Regions from separate parts of the Mesorhizobium sp. L2C066B000 genome, predicted to be linked through region 3. Evidence: riboswitches for the same ligand, from Rfam matches in the RefSeq annotation. Region 3 holds a riboswitch; each other region holds the start of a gene.
The links. Region 3 has a riboswitch for cobalamin ahead of X733_RS144070 (aromatic ring-hydroxylating dioxygenase subunit alpha). Riboswitches for the same ligand answer to the same signal wherever they lie in the genome.
Positions count from the first base shown of each region.

Region 1: it holds a riboswitch for cobalamin, as region 3 does, so the genes downstream of both, X733_RS159285 (CbtB domain-containing protein) here and X733_RS144070 (aromatic ring-hydroxylating dioxygenase subunit alpha) in region 3, are expected to answer to the same signal.
Region 2: it holds a riboswitch for cobalamin, as region 3 does, so the genes downstream of both, metE (5-methyltetrahydropteroyltriglutamate--homocysteine S-methyltransferase) here and X733_RS144070 (aromatic ring-hydroxylating dioxygenase subunit alpha) in region 3, are expected to answer to the same signal.

Region 1 covers NZ_AYWZ01000001.1:1,433,686-1,438,498, forward strand. The annotation lists gene X733_RS159300 (MFS transporter) at 1-366, shown strand, start outside; gene X733_RS159295 (aromatic ring-hydroxylating dioxygenase subunit alpha) at 374-1,549, opposite strand; gene X733_RS159290 (gamma-glutamylcyclotransferase) at 1,685-2,368, shown strand; cobalamin riboswitch at 2,436-2,632, shown strand; gene X733_RS159285 (CbtB domain-containing protein) at 2,668-2,847, shown strand; gene X733_RS159280 (CbtA family protein) at 2,863-3,666, shown strand; gene cobU (bifunctional adenosylcobinamide kinase/adenosylcobinamide-phosphate guanylyltransferase) at 3,659-4,171, shown strand; gene cobO (cob(I)yrinic acid a,c-diamide adenosyltransferase) at 4,173-4,787, shown strand.
Region 2 covers NZ_AYWZ01000022.1:59,329-64,141, forward strand. The annotation lists gene metE (5-methyltetrahydropteroyltriglutamate--homocysteine S-methyltransferase) at 285-2,633, opposite strand; cobalamin riboswitch at 2,728-2,930, opposite strand; gene X733_RS138460 (adenosine kinase) at 3,533-4,552, opposite strand; gene metK (methionine adenosyltransferase) at 4,661-4,813, opposite strand, start outside.
Region 3 covers NZ_AYWZ01000012.1:9,885-14,697, reverse strand. The annotation lists gene X733_RS144065 (hybrid-cluster NAD(P)-dependent oxidoreductase) at 14-1,114, opposite strand; gene X733_RS144070 (aromatic ring-hydroxylating dioxygenase subunit alpha) at 1,152-2,399, opposite strand; cobalamin riboswitch at 2,516-2,718, opposite strand; gene X733_RS144075 (DUF680 domain-containing protein) at 3,218-3,424, shown strand; gene X733_RS144080 (DUF680 domain-containing protein) at 3,492-3,695, shown strand; gene X733_RS144085 (DUF680 domain-containing protein) at 3,767-4,000, shown strand; gene ugpC (sn-glycerol-3-phosphate ABC transporter ATP-binding protein UgpC) at 4,072-4,813, opposite strand, start outside.

The sequences.
Region 1 (4,813 bases), on a different contig from region 3:
CGCTTCGGCGGCCGGCGCACCATGACCTTCGCCTATTTCGCGATGTCGGCGACGCTGCTTGCGGCGGGCGCGGTCGGCACTACCGCGCCGCTGCTTACGGGCTTTTTCCTGCTCTGCGGCGCCTTGTTCACCATCGCGCTCGATGCACTGGGCTCGACCGCCTTCATGCGCTCGGTGCGGTCCTATGAGCGGGCGCAGATGGCCGCGGTCTACCGCACCTATCTCGACTTTTCCGAGCTGACGCCGCCGCTGGTTTATTCGGTGGTGCTGGCGTTTTTCGGCCTCGGCTCGGTGTTCGTGACGCTGGGCATTCTGGCCGCGGTTTGCGGCTTTATCACCTGGCGCTATCTGCCGAAGTCGCTTTAGTCGCCGATCAGGCGGTTGCCTCAAGCGCTGCATGCCGCTCGCGCACCCAGTTGTGGAAGCGGTGCAGATCATACTCCTCCGGCATCAGCACGCCGGCCGCGTGACGCATGGAGCGCAGGCCTTTCTGGTTGATCTCGCAGATCGCGGCATCCTCCTCCAGCACCTGGGTGCCGAAGGCGACGACATTGTCGATGTCCGTCTCAGCCAGCGCCTCGGGCGCGAACAGCCATTCGGCGGTGAGTTCGGTCTGTTCGGGACCGAGCGGCATCAGTCGCACCGTCCTGACATAATCGACATGGCCGACGATGAACATCGAGGGCAGGCTGGTGGCATAGGTCTGTCCGGCCGCACGCTCGGCTGGCGTCAGGCCCGGGAAGACCGGGCCATGGGCATGTCCGTCGCGCGACCAGGTCTCGGCGCCGGCGCGCAGGCCACCCGAAAACTCCGGCGCGTCATTGTCGGCATGGCGGACCCAGTCGGGGTCGTCGTGCCGGCTCATCAGGCCGCGGCCGTATATCGGCACCAGCCGAGACAGGTCCTTGTGGACGCCCGGGCAATGCAGGCACTCGTTGAAGTTCTCCCAGAAGATCTTCCAGTTGCAGTTCATCACCTTGCGCAGGACATGGCCTGATACCAGCGTTTCCAGCGGCCAGTTGGCGAGGTCGCCGGATGCGGGATCGAAGGAGGTCCCGGCGGAGCCGGCCGCAGCCTGCTGAAGGTTCACAAAGACAAAACCGCGCCACACCGACAGCGCCACCCGGTAGAGCGGATGATCGGCCTTGTCGAAACCATCCGGCAGCGATTTCGAGGGAACGCGCACGAGATCGCCGCGCAGCGAGTAGGACCAGGCGTGGTAGGGGCAAGTGATGAGCCGCGCTTTCAGCCGGCCCTCGCTTTCCTGGCAAAGCTGCGAGCCGCGATGCCGGCAAGTGTTGTGGAAGGCGCGCAACTCGCCGGTCTCGTCCCGCAGAATGACGATTTCCTGCGTGCCGACGCGGAATGTCCGGAACGCCAGCGGCTGGGCGAGGTCGGCCTCGCGGCAGACGAGCAGCCAGCTTTTGTGCCAGATGGCGTCGAGATCGCGCTGGTAAGCCTCGCTATCCCAATAGGCCGACGACGGTAGCGTCGGTTCGGCCCGGCTCAGGCCGTTATAGGGGTCGCGCTCGCTCGGGCTGGGATGCATGGCTGGCTTCCTATGAAGCGTCAGCCGACACCCCGGCAAATCGTTTGTCAATCAGAGTGCCGCATTGCCGGTTGCAGGCGCGGCGCATAATCATGTCGTGGACACGGGACATTCGGAAATTGGGGGGATTCGGAAGTGGCCGCACGACAGATGTCGCTTACGCCGGAGCTGGTCGCGCGCTGCTGGCGCGAGATCAGGGACCCCGGGCCGGATCCGGACGCGATGCATCTCGATGAAGCCGACTATGACGCGCTGCTGGATGAATTGCAGGTCGAACTCCCGGACAGCGAACCGCTATGGCTGTTCGGCTATGGATCGCTGATCTGGAAACCGGAAATAGATTATGTCGAGGACCGCGTTGCGCTGGCGCGCGGCTGGCATCGGTCCTTTTGCATGAACATGACGCGCTGGCGCGGCACCAAGGACAGCCCCGGCCTGATGATGGCGCTGGACCGTGGCGGACAATGCAAGGGCGTCGCCTTTCGGCTGACCGGCAATAACCGGCGCGAGCAGTTGGGCCGGCTTTTCCGGCGCGAAGTCACGCTGAAGCCGACAAGCTACCGGCCGCGCATGCTCAAGCTTGCAAGCGAGGCCGGACCGCTCAGGGCATTGGCCTTCGTCATCAACCGCAACGGCCTGACCTATTCCGGACCGCTCGACGAGGGCAAGGTCGTCGAAAGGCTGGCAACGTCCTGCGGGTCGGGCGCCGACTATCTCTACAACACGGTGAAAAACCTTGAAGAGCGCGGCATTCACGATCGCCATCTGTGGCGGCTGCAGCGGCTGGTTGCCGAGCGGATCACCGCGTTGAACCCGTAACGCCGCATGGCGCATTCGCGCTGTTGGCCGGCGGAATTTGGTTTGCCGGATGCGACCGTTTCAGCCTATAGTCATGCATGTCGTCGGTTCCGTTAGGGACCAAGAGGGAATGCGGTGAGGGCTGACTTGTTGCCCAATGCCGTGGCTGCCCCCGCAACTGTGTGCGGTAGTCCTCTCCAAGCCACTGGGGATTTTTTCTTCGGGAAGGTGGGGAAGGGCGCTGATCCGCGAGCCAGGAGACCTGCCGGCGACAGGGAACTGACTTCGATGCCCTCGGGTGGAGGGCGAAAGGACAAGATATGAATACCGCTTCCGTCTCCCTCGGCGCTTCCGTCTCCTCGCAGTCGCGCTTCATGCAGCTCGTGCTTAGCGCGTTTCTGGGCATTTTCGTCGTCGGCGTTGTCGGTTTCTCGCACATCGATGCGGTCCACAATGCGGCGCACGACTATCGCCATTCGATGGCGTTTCCCTGCCACTGACGAGGATCTGACATCATGAACCTGTTTCGCAACGTCGTGTTCATCGCGGCGATCGCAGGGCTCGTGGCCGGTGTCGCTCTCGCCTGCATGCAGGCCTACGCCACCGTGCCGCTGATCCTCAAGGCGGAGGTCTACGAAAAGGCTGGTGGCGGCCATGAGCATCAGCATGCCGCGGCGCCCGCCGCCAACGCTGCGGACCCCAATGCCATGAGCACCGCCGCGCCGGCGGAAAATGCGGTGAGCAGCGCAGCACCGGCTGAAGCAGCCGCGCCGGCGGAGGACGAAGGCTGGGCGCCGGCCGACGGCTTCGAGCGTTTCGCCTTCAGTGTCGTCGCCAATATCGTCACCGGCATCGGCTTCGCGCTGGTCCTGGTGGCGGTTTCCGAGTTCGCCGGCGGCATCGGCAGCTGGCGCCAGGGCGTGTTCTGGGGTCTGGCGGGCTTTGCCGTGTTCACGCTGGCGCCGGGACTCGGCCTGCCGCCGGAACTGCCGGCAATGCCGGCGGCCGATCTCATACAGCGCCAGATCTGGTGGTGGGCAACGGTGATGGCAACCGCGATCGGCCTTGCCCTTATTACCTTCCGCACGTCGGCGCCCCTGACCGTGCTCGCCGTCCTCCTGATCGTCGCCCCGCATATTGTCGGCGCGCCGCAGCCTGACAGTTTCGTAACGCCGATCCCGGAGGGCCTGCATCATCAGTTCGTGGTGGCGGTGACGCTGACCAATCTGGTGTTCTGGCTGGTGCTCGGCGCAGTTGTCGGCATAGTGCACTCGCGCTTCGCCGGCACCGCGACCAGCCTGCGCGACAGCTTTGCCTGATCGCAGTTTGACCTTCATCATCGGCGGTGCGCGCTCCGGCAAGAGCGCGCATGCCGAAACTTTGGCGACGGCGTTGCTGCCGCCATGGGCTTATATCGCCACCGCGCAATCCTATGACGGCGAAATGCGCGAGCGCATCGCGCAGCACCGCTCGCGCCGCGGCGAGGGATGGGCGACCATCGACGCCCCGCTTGATCTTGCCGGTGCGCTCGAGGCATTGCCGGACAGCCAGCCGGTGCTTGTCGACTGCCTGACGCTTTGGCTAACCAATCATATGCTGGCCGATCATGATCTGGAGGGGGAGTGCCGGCGGCTGGCCGATGTGCTTTCGCGGCCGCGCGGACCGTGGTTCGTGGTCTCCAACGAAGTCGGACAAGGCATTGTGCCCGACAATGCGCTGGCACGCCGGTTCCGCGATGCCGCCGGCCGGCTCAACCAGCAGATCGCGGTGGTAGCTGATATGGTGCTTCTGATGGTGGCGGGGCTGCCGCTCAAGGTGAAATGAGATGACCGATATCGACGCAAAAGACGAAGAACGCCATCGCGCCAAGATGGCCAAGCGCAAGGCGGTGCAGGACGCCGAGGTCGCGGAAAAGACGGTCGAGAAGGGGCTGCTGATCGTCAACACCGGACCCGGCAAGGGCAAGACCACGGCTGCCTTCGGGCTGGCGCTGCGCATGCTCGGCTATGGCAAGCGCGTCGGAATCGTCCAGTTCATCAAGGGCAAATGGCACACCGGCGAGAAGGATGCCTTCGCGGCGTTTGGCGGCCGCGTCGTCTGGCACACGATGGGCGAGGGTTTCACTTGGGAGACGCAGGATCTGAAGCGCGACATTAAGGCGGCCGAAGCCGCCTGGGCCAAGGCACTGGAGCTGATCGCCGATCCCTTGATCAGCCTCGTGGTGCTGGACGAACTGAACATCGCGCTGCGTTACGACTATCTCGATCTCGACAGAGTGGTGGCGGCGCTGAAAGCGCGGCGCGAAGGCCTGCATGTCGTCGTCACCGGCCGCAACGCCAAGCCGGCGCTGGTCGAGGCGGCGGATCTGGTGACGGAGATGGGCGTGACCAAGCATCATTTTTCGGCCGGCGTGAAGGCACAGCAGGGGATCGAGTTTTGAGGGGTTTCGTACCCTCGCCCTTGTGG
Region 2 (4,813 bases), on a different contig from region 3:
GGACAGACGCAGCACCATATATTGTCCTGAGCGAACGCGCCAAGCAGTCTACTTTGAGAAACGACGCGTGACCGATTTGTTCGAGGCGCGGGGCCTGTATGTCCCCAAGGAACCAATATTATAGCGTAGTGCCACATTTATATTTCTGCGGGATTAAGACACGTGCCGTAGGGAAATTGCACATTTGCGCCGAGTGGCTCATTTCCAAGAGTGTGCCGGTTTGGCATGTTCACGGCCGACAGGAGCCAGCCGGTAGCTCACCACACGGTGAGGAAGGAGAAGCCTCAGGCCACTTTCTCCCGGAGCGCGCGCGCTGCAGCGACCATGTTAATGAGGGCAGGGCGGACCTCCTCCCACTTGCGTGTTTTGAGGCCACAGTCAGGGTTTACCCACAGTTGGCCGTCGGACAGTCGCTCGCGGGCAAGCATGATTAGGTCCGAAATCTCGCAGACCTCCGGCACACGTGGTGAGTGAATGTCATAGACGCCGGGACCGATCTCGTTCGGATATTTGGAGCTCGTGAAGGCGTCCAGCAGTTCCATCTTGGAGCGCGACGTCTCAATCGAAATGACATCCGCATCCATTCCAGCGATCGCGTCGATGATCTCGTTGAACTCCGAATAGCACATGTGGGTATGGATTCGAGTCGCGTCCTTTACACCCGTTGAAGCGATCCGGAAGCATTCGACAGCCCAGTCGAGATAGGCTTTCCAGTCAGATTGGCGCAGTGGCAATCCTTCGCGAAACGCGGCCTCATCGATCTGGATCATCCTTGCGCCGGACCTTTCGAGATCCGTCACTTCGTCGCGGATGGCGAGCGCGATCTGGCGGCAGGCTTCGGAGCGGGGTACGTCGTCTCGAACAAAGGACCAGTTGAGAATGGTCACTGGGCCTGTGAGCATTCCCTTCACAGGCTTTTCCGTAAGCGACTGGGCGAATTGCCACCAGCGCACCGTCATCGGATTGCGCCTCGATACGTCCCCGAAGATGATGGGGGGACGCACGTAGCGCGACCCATAGCTTTGCACCCAGGCATGCTGAGTGAAGGCGAAGCCGGACAGCTGCTCGCCGAAATGCTGTACCATATCGTTTCGTTCGAACTCACCGTGCACCAGCACGTCCAGCCCGATCTCTTCCTGCCAACGAATTGCTGACTCGATCTCCTTCTTCAGGAAAATCTCGTAGTCGACATAACTGAGCTGGCCCTTCGCATGAGCGGACCGCGCGCGGCGTACCTGCGGCGTCTGCGGGAAGGACCCGATTGTCGTCGTCGGGAACGGCGGCAGCCCGAGCGTGCCGGCCTGGACTCTGGAGCGCTCGCCAAAAGCGCTCTCTCGTCGTTTCATGCTATGATCAATGCTGGCGATCCGCCCCTCAACAAGCGGGTCATGGATCTTCGTGGACGTCAAGCGAGTGGCGGCAGCCTCGGCAGAAGCTTTCAACGCGGCTGCCACCGCATCCCTGCCTTTGGAAAGGGCCCGGGCCAGCAAGACCAGCTCGTCGGTCTTCTGGGCCGCGAAGGCGAGCCACGACCTGATGTCGGCCTCGAGTTCCGTCTCCATGCGCAGGTCAATCGGCACATGCAGCATCGAGCAAGAAGGCGCGATTTCGACGCGGTCCAAGGGCCAGCCGGCGACGATCGGTTTGATGCGGTCGAGAATGGCGGGCAGGTTCGCACGCCAGACGTTGCGGCCATCGATCAAGCCGAGCGAGAGCACCAGATCCTTCGGAGCGAGCCGACCCACCGTTTCCAGCTGCTCGGGAGCGCGCACGAGATCAATATGCAGGCCGGCCAGGGGCAGAGAAACCGCGGTTTCGAGATTGTCTCCCAGCGACCCGAAATACGTAGCCAGCATGATCTTCAGCTCGGGCGCGGCTTTCGACAGCTGGCCATAGGCGAATTCGAACGCAGCTCGTTCGTTCGGGTTCAGATCGAGGACAAGCGCTGGCTCATCGATCTGCACCCAGTCGGCTCCCGACAGCTTCAGCCTCTGCAGGACTTGCTCGTAAACGGGCAGCAGCCGCGGTAGGAGCGCGATGGGACCGAACCCTTCGGCACGCGATTTCGCCAGCTTGAGGAAGGTGATGGGTCCAAGGATGACTGGGCGTGTGTGAATGCCGAGAGCTTTGGCCTCGAGGAAGTAATCGACGGGTCTCGTCGACGAGAGGGCGAACGTCTGATCATCACCCAGTTCCGGCACAATGTAGTGGTAGTTTGTGTCAAACCACTTGGTCATTTCCATCGCGGTTACACCGGGCCCATGAGCCGCCTCCTGGTGACCAGCGTGTGCACAATCCTCCGTCTGACCCTGGTTGCCGCGCGCCATTGCGAAGTAGATGTCAAGTGGGACCTCGCCGCTATTCCAGCCGTAACGGGAGGGAATGGCGCCGACCATGGCTGCGGTGTCGAGCACATGGTCGTAAAGCGAGAAGTCGTTTGACGGTATTTTCGACACGCCGCGATCGCGCTGCTCTTCCCAGCTAGCGGCACGGAGCGCCTTCGACGTCGTGAGAAGGTCGCCAGCGGACGATGTTCCGGACCAGTAGCTTTCAAGCGCGAATTTCAGTTCTCGGCGACGACCGAAGCGCGGCACGCCGAGCGTTGCTACAGGAATTTGCTGAGAGACAGTCATGTCATACTCCGATGATTGGGGCGTCGGTGACAAGGAAGGCGCTGGCAGGCCGGCATCAACGCCGGGTTGCAGCGGCCACCGAGACACCCCGCCCGTGGACGTAATTCGCCGTGGCAGGTCTCCTGGCTCGCGGGGTCGTAGCCTCTACCGGTCTTCCCGAGGGTATTCGCCTCAGTGACATGAGTTGGTTTGGCTCGCCGCTAACAGTTGCGGGGGCAGCGCCGGCATCGCACCGGCTTCCCTCTTAGCTCCGTTGCGGCAGCGCCGCACGCGAGAACCACGACACGCAGACAATCACAGCAGTCCGCTCTTTTGTCAATGACGCATAACGAAATGTCTATGTCGTTATGTGATCGCGCTTTTACGCTTGTCTAACATTGTGAAATATTCAGTCTCCCATTGGCGGCGCTGCTCCGCTGCCACCATTGTCCAACTGGCGGATTCCTGTCGGGCTGCGACGCAGCTTGGGTGAACGACCTGTTCTCATAGATTATTGGCGTCCACTCGTCCGTGCCATGCTGGCAGAACAACAAGCCGAAGTTGGCCCGTCCCGTCCTGTAATGAGATTGACGAGGATGAAGCCCAGCTGCCAATTCCGCTGGTCCCAGACCAATGGTGAACCAGTCTGCCCGCATTCGGCATCGTGGACGTGATCGCAAGTCAAGTGCTCCGACGGATGCCGCGAGTTCTCCGTTACCTCAGGACCTTACTGGCCTTCCCCAAGCTGAGCTTCTGGAAAATGCCGGTGGCGATCTCGATGACGGTGAATGCCGTCAAGGCAAGCCCGCCTTGCACCGCCTTCCAGCAAGCTTCACGGCAGCAGCATCGTCAGTTCTCCGAAGCGAATGGCTGTCGCTATCAGCGAGCTTTGACACAGTTCCGCCACTGCGATGATCGCGTCAGTAGGGCGGCTGGTTAGTTGCCCGCGCATGCAATCCCGCCTGTTCGGCCTCGCGGCGCAAATTCCGCCGGGGCCTTGGTCCGATCTGCTGGATAACCAGTCCGGCCGCCAGTGAGCCAAGATCGCCGCAGGTCTGGAGGTCGCGGCCTTGTGTGTAGCCATGCAGGAAACCGGCGGCGTAGAGATCGCCGGCGCCCGTCGTGTCGACCAGTTCCTTGATGGCGGTCGCCTTGATGACCACGGTCTCGTCGCCGCGCACGATGACAGAGCCCTTTTCCGAGCGGGTCACGGCGGCAATCCGGCAATCCTTGCGGATCTGCGCCAGCGCCTCGTCGAACGACGACGTCTGGTAGAGCGACTTGATCTCATGGCTGTTGGCAAAGACGATATCGACCGTGCCCGACCGCATCAGGTCGAGGAACTCGTCGCGGTAGCGGTCGACGCAAAACGAATCCGACAGTGTCATCGACACTTCGCGGCCTGCTGCGTGCGCCAGCTTCGCCGTCTGGCGGATTGCCTCCTTGGCGCGCGGCGGGTCCCACAGATAGCCCTCGAAATAGGTCACCTTGGCGCCGGACGCCTTGTCGGCTTCGACATCTTCCGGCCCGAGTTCGACGCAGGCGCCGAGATAGGTGTTCATCGAGCGCTCGCCGTCGGGGGTGACAAATATCATCGAGCGCGCCGTCGGCGGCTCGCCCTTGAGCGGCCTGGTGTCGAAGGCGACACCCTGTGCATGGATATCGTGCGCATAGATTTCGCCCAGCGCATCGTTGGAGACCTTGCCGAAGAAGGCGGCGCGTCCGCCGAAGCTGGCTACGCCGGCCGCCGTGTTGCCGGCACTGCCGCCGGAAGCCTCGATCGCCGGGCCCATGCGGCTGTAGAGCAGTTCGGCGCGGCGCGTGTCGATCAGGTTCATCGCGCCCTTGATGATGCCGTTGATCTGGAGGAATGCCTCGTCGCACTGGGCGATGATGTCGACAATGGCATTGCCGATGCAAAGCACGTCATAATCCGGCATCAATGTCTCCGCCAAAAAACCCGAGCCGGCTTCTCGCCACGCCTGCCAGGCGCGGGTCTGCCCGGTGGAAATGGGCTTTCCGCTTGCCAATCCGCTCGCCGGCGGCTCTCACGGGGTGGCGAGTCCTGCCTCGCGACGCAATTCGTCCGCCCTGTCTGTCTTCTCCCAGGTGAAATCAGGCTCTTCACGGCCGAAATGGCCATAGGTCGCTGTATTGCGATATATAGGGCGTAAGAGATCAAGCATCTTGATAATGCCTTT
Region 3 (4,813 bases):
GAAGTCGACCGGCTCAAGCCTCGATTTCGAGCGCCGACAATGGTTTCGAGCAGCAGGCAAGGATAAAACCGTCATCGATCTCGTGGTCGAGGATGCCGCCATTGTGGCTCATCTCGACTTCGCCGGAGACCTTCTTCACCTTGCAGGTGCCGCACAGGCCGAACTCGCAGGCGGCGGGAATCCGCACGCCCGAGCTGCGCGCGGTCTGCAGCACGGTCTGGCCGGCGACGCAGCCGGCGTCGACCTCCGAAAGCGAGAAGCGGATCGGCGTCACGGCTTCGACAGGTGCAGCGATGCCGTCCTCGACCGGGGAGGCAAACGGCGCCGGAATTTCCTCCACCACAGGCGCGGCAAAGCTCTCCTGATGGTATTTCGTCATGTCGAAGCCGGCGGCATCCAGCATGCCGCGCACGGCGCGCATGAACGGATCGGGGCCGCAGCAGAAGATTTCGCGCTCGCGGAAATCCGGAGCCAGCAAGGGCAGCCGGATCGCATCGATGCGCCCCATATGGCCGTACCAGCCTTCGCGGCTGGAACGTTCCTCGATCATGAAGCCGAGCGACAGGCCGGGCATATGGCCGCCGAGCAGTTCGAGTTCCTTGCGGAAGATGATCTCTTCGGCACGCCGCGCGCAGTTGACGAAACCGACATCGGTCCATGGCGCGCAGTCGTTCAGCCAGCGCAGCATCGACATCATCGGTGTCACGCCGGAGCCAGCCGAAATGAACAGGTATTTGGCCGCCGGGTGGCTGTGCAACGAGAAGTCGCCCGCCGGTCCATAGGCCTTGACGTGCGAGCCGGGCACCAGTTGGTCGAACATCCAGCGTGTGCCGATGCTGCCCGGTTGCGCCTTCACTGTCACCGCGATCGAAAACGGCCGCGATGGTGACGACGACAGCGTATAGGTGCGCATCAGCGGCCCGTCCGGTGTCGGCAGTTCCAGCGTCAGGAACTGGCCCGGCTTGTAGCGGAACCAGGTCTGATTGTCGGAGCGGAAGGTGAAGGTCTTGACGTCGGGCGCCTCGTCGCTGACGCCGATCACTTCCAGCACCTGCAGCCTGTCGTTCCACGGTGCCATCTGGTCAAGATGGCGATAGAGCCCAAGATCCGTCATCGCATTCATCCTCCGGTCCTTCCTCGCCTGCTCCAGCTCACGCGACGCTGCGCAGCGCCGGCCGGCCGCCTTCGGCAAGGCGCGGGCCGATGAAGGCCGCGTACCATTCGACGAACTGGATCACGCCGCCCTCGTGCAGCTCCGAATAGGGGCCGGGCTCATAGGCCGGAGACAGGATGCCGAAGGCGTTTTCCTCGACGATGCGGCGGTCCTGGTCGTTGGTCTCGGTCCAGACATGGGTGAGCTCCTCAAGGTTGTAGTCGACCCCCTCGACCGCATCCTTGTGCACCAGCCACTTGGTCGTCACCGCGGTTTGCGTGGCGCTGATCGGCAGCACCCGGAAGGTGACCGCATGGTCGATCAGTATGTGGTTCCAAGTCGTCGGATAGTGGTAGTGCATCAAGGTGCCGATGCGGTCGGCGGCAACAGTGTCGGACAGGTTCTTCGTCACCGCGCGCTTTCCCGACATCGTGTAGCTGACGGCATCGCGCAGCAGCGGCGCGCGGGTGGCGCGGTGTTGCCCGGCCGGATCGATGCGGAACTTGCTCGGCAGGCCCGCCGCCTCGCATTTCGCCCAGTGCGCCAGCATCTCCGGATCGCTGTCGGCGCCCTGCACGCCGGTCACCGTCGGCGCTTCGGGGAATGTCTTGCACAGCTCCGGATGATTGCCGGCGCAGTGATAGCATTCGCGGTTGTTTTCCCAGACCAGCTTCCAGTTGCCCTTCTCGATGATGGTGCTCTCGAAGGCGACCTTGGCTTCATTCAGCCGGTGCGGCTTGAGGTAGGGCTCTATCATGGCGCGCATCGGGGCAAAGTCGGCAGGTTCTTTCGCCAGGCAGATGAAGATGTAGCCGCCGACGCTCTCGCAGGCGACGGGCTTCAGGCCGAACTGGCTCTTGTCGAAACCGTCGGCCATCTGGCGGGCAAACAGCAGCCGGCCGTCAAGCTCGTAGGTCCACTGGTGATAAGGGCAGACAAGCTTTGCCGCCATGCCCTTCTCAGTGTTGCAGACACGGCTGCCGCGATGGCGGCAGGAATTGTGAAAGGCGTTGATGTTGCCCTTCTGGTCGCGGACCAGCACCACCGGATAATCGCCGATCTGCACGGTGATATAGCTGCCGGGCTTCGGCAGTTCGCAATCATGGCCGATGAACAGCCAGTCGCGATACCAGATGAGCTCCATGTCGAGCTTGAAATAGTCCGGGTCGGTGTAGAAGGGCTGTTCCAGCGAAAAGCCTTGCTTGCGGCCGTTCAGGAGCCTCAGCATGTCGTTGCGCGTATCCATAGTTCTGTCCTCGTGGTTTAAGGACTGAACTTGGTGGTGATGGAGGAAGGATCGGACGCAGGCCGGCGCGGCTCCGGACATGCACTATCCACCTCTTGACCGCCCACCGCGATCAGTCGAGTCTAGGCATCTCGGGCTGGTTTCCGGGCTCTGGAGTTGTCCTTGCGGACCATCGCGACACCTTCCCAGGCTCTTGCCCAGTGGTCTCCCGTTGCGACTTCAACTCCACCACCGTTGCGGGGGCAGCGCCGGATTCTGACCGGCTTCCCAATTCTCCGCTGCGTCGTCACGAAGCGGCACCCGAGATGCGATCATCTAATCACGGCAGCGATCGCGACGTCGGCATGAAAGCGACATCATATCCATGCGGCGCGACACGCGCGGCATACGCCCCCCGCCGCCGGTCAAAGAGCTGAGACGTTTCTTGCGACGCCATCATCGCCGTTTCGAATCGCTGCGGGTCCAGTTCGATCCGGGGCAAAAAGGGCTCAACGGTATCGAAAAGTTACTATTAGCAATCTCTAATCGAACCGAACGGTTCGTTTCTGTTGACAATGCGTGCAGGACGGTGTGAACGACGGCCCGGAAACCGACATCGGAGCGAACCACTCGGTTCGACATAAGCGACTGAAAACAATGCGATAGATGACCATAGAGGAACTTCCTGGCACAATTTCAAGGTGCAGGACCGTGGTCCACATGGAACAACTTCGTGATTGGAAACCAGCCTATGGCTTTCCCACATCGGGGCTGTCCGAACGACGCGAATTCCTCCCAAGACACGCCGCTAGACGGACAGACAAACTGGAGTCCTAAAAATGAAAAAGATCATCTTCACTGCCGCAGCCGTTTTGGCGATCACCGGCAGCGCCTTCGCCGGTAGTGACAATTACGGTTCCAATGGTGCGAACCAGCCAGCCGTCTCGGTCGACAGCTCGTATACGGCTTCCATTCAGAAGCCGGCGCACGCTGACAAGCAGCCTGTCGTTCAGGGCGCCGACCGCGACCTCTACGGCAATCGCTGATCCCGACCAAAGAAGGGCGGCTATCCCGCCGTTCTTGGGATCTCAAAAAAATTCAGGAGTGTTTGAAATGAAAAAGATCATCCTTGCTGCCGCCGCCGTTTTGGCCATCTCCGGCAGCGCTTTCGCCGGCAGCGACAACTACGGTTCGAACGGCGCCAACCAGCCTGCGATTACGTCGACCGATAGTGGCCATACGGCTTCGGTTGAGAAGTCGGCTCCAGCCGAGCAGGCGCCTGCCCACGGTGCCGACCGTAACCTTTTCGGCCGTTAAAAGCCGGTTCCCAGCACGCGGCGGGCTTATCCGCTGCACCTGGCGACATCAGAAAAATTCAGGAGACTAAAATGAAGAAGATCGTTCTCGCCGCCGCAGCCGTTCTGGCTGTTTCGAGCGCTGCCTTTGCCGGCAGCGACAATTATGGCTCCAATGGCGCCAACCAGCCGGCCGCTGCCGTCGACACCACCCGCACTTCGTCGACCGGCACCAACTCGGCGGTCTACAAGCTGCTGAACTCGTCGAACGACCAACAGAAGTTCGTTCCTCAGAGCAGCGACAGGGATCGGTTCGGCAACAACTAACAGCCGAAGCTTAAAAAAGAGCGGCGGGCCTGGCCCGCCGCTCTTTTTCATGCCTGTTCGACGCAGCTATCTCAAGCCGCCTTCACTTCCACCGGCTTGAGCGAGAAGGAGTGCCCATCGGCGTCGAAGATGTGCAGGTCCCCGGCATCCGCGGTCAGTCGCAGCTTTGCCCCGCGCTTGACCTCGACATTGCCGGGCAGCTTGGTCACCAACGGCAGGTCGGCGCGGCCGATATCGACATAGACAAGCTGCACCTCGCCGAGTTGCTCGACATAGTCCACCACGCCCTCGAAAAGATATTCCGCGCCGGTGGCGGCCGACAGATCCTCCGGCCGCACGCCGAAGCTGACTGCCGCACCCTTTGCTGACGCCGGCGTTGCAATCGGCACCGTTGCCTTGCGGCCGCCGACATGGCTGACGATTGTCGGGTTGCCCGTCCTGTCGATTGTCGCCGGCAGGATGTTCATGGCCGGCGAGCCGATGAACTGGGCAACGAACAGATTGCCGGGCTTCTTGTAGAGGTCCATCGGCGTGCCGACCTGCTCGACATGGCCATCCTTCAGCACGACGATGCGGTCGGCCAGCGTCATCGCTTCGACCTGATCGTGGGTGACGTAGATCATGGTCGTGGCAGGCATCGATTCCTTGAGCTTGGCGATCTCGATGCGGGTGGCGACGCGCAGTGCGGCGTCGAGGTTCGACAGCGGCTCGTCGAACAGGAACACTTTCGGATTGCGCACGATGGCGCGGCCGATGGCGACACGCTGGCGCTGGCCGCCCGACATCGCCTTGGGCAGGCGGTCGAGATATTTG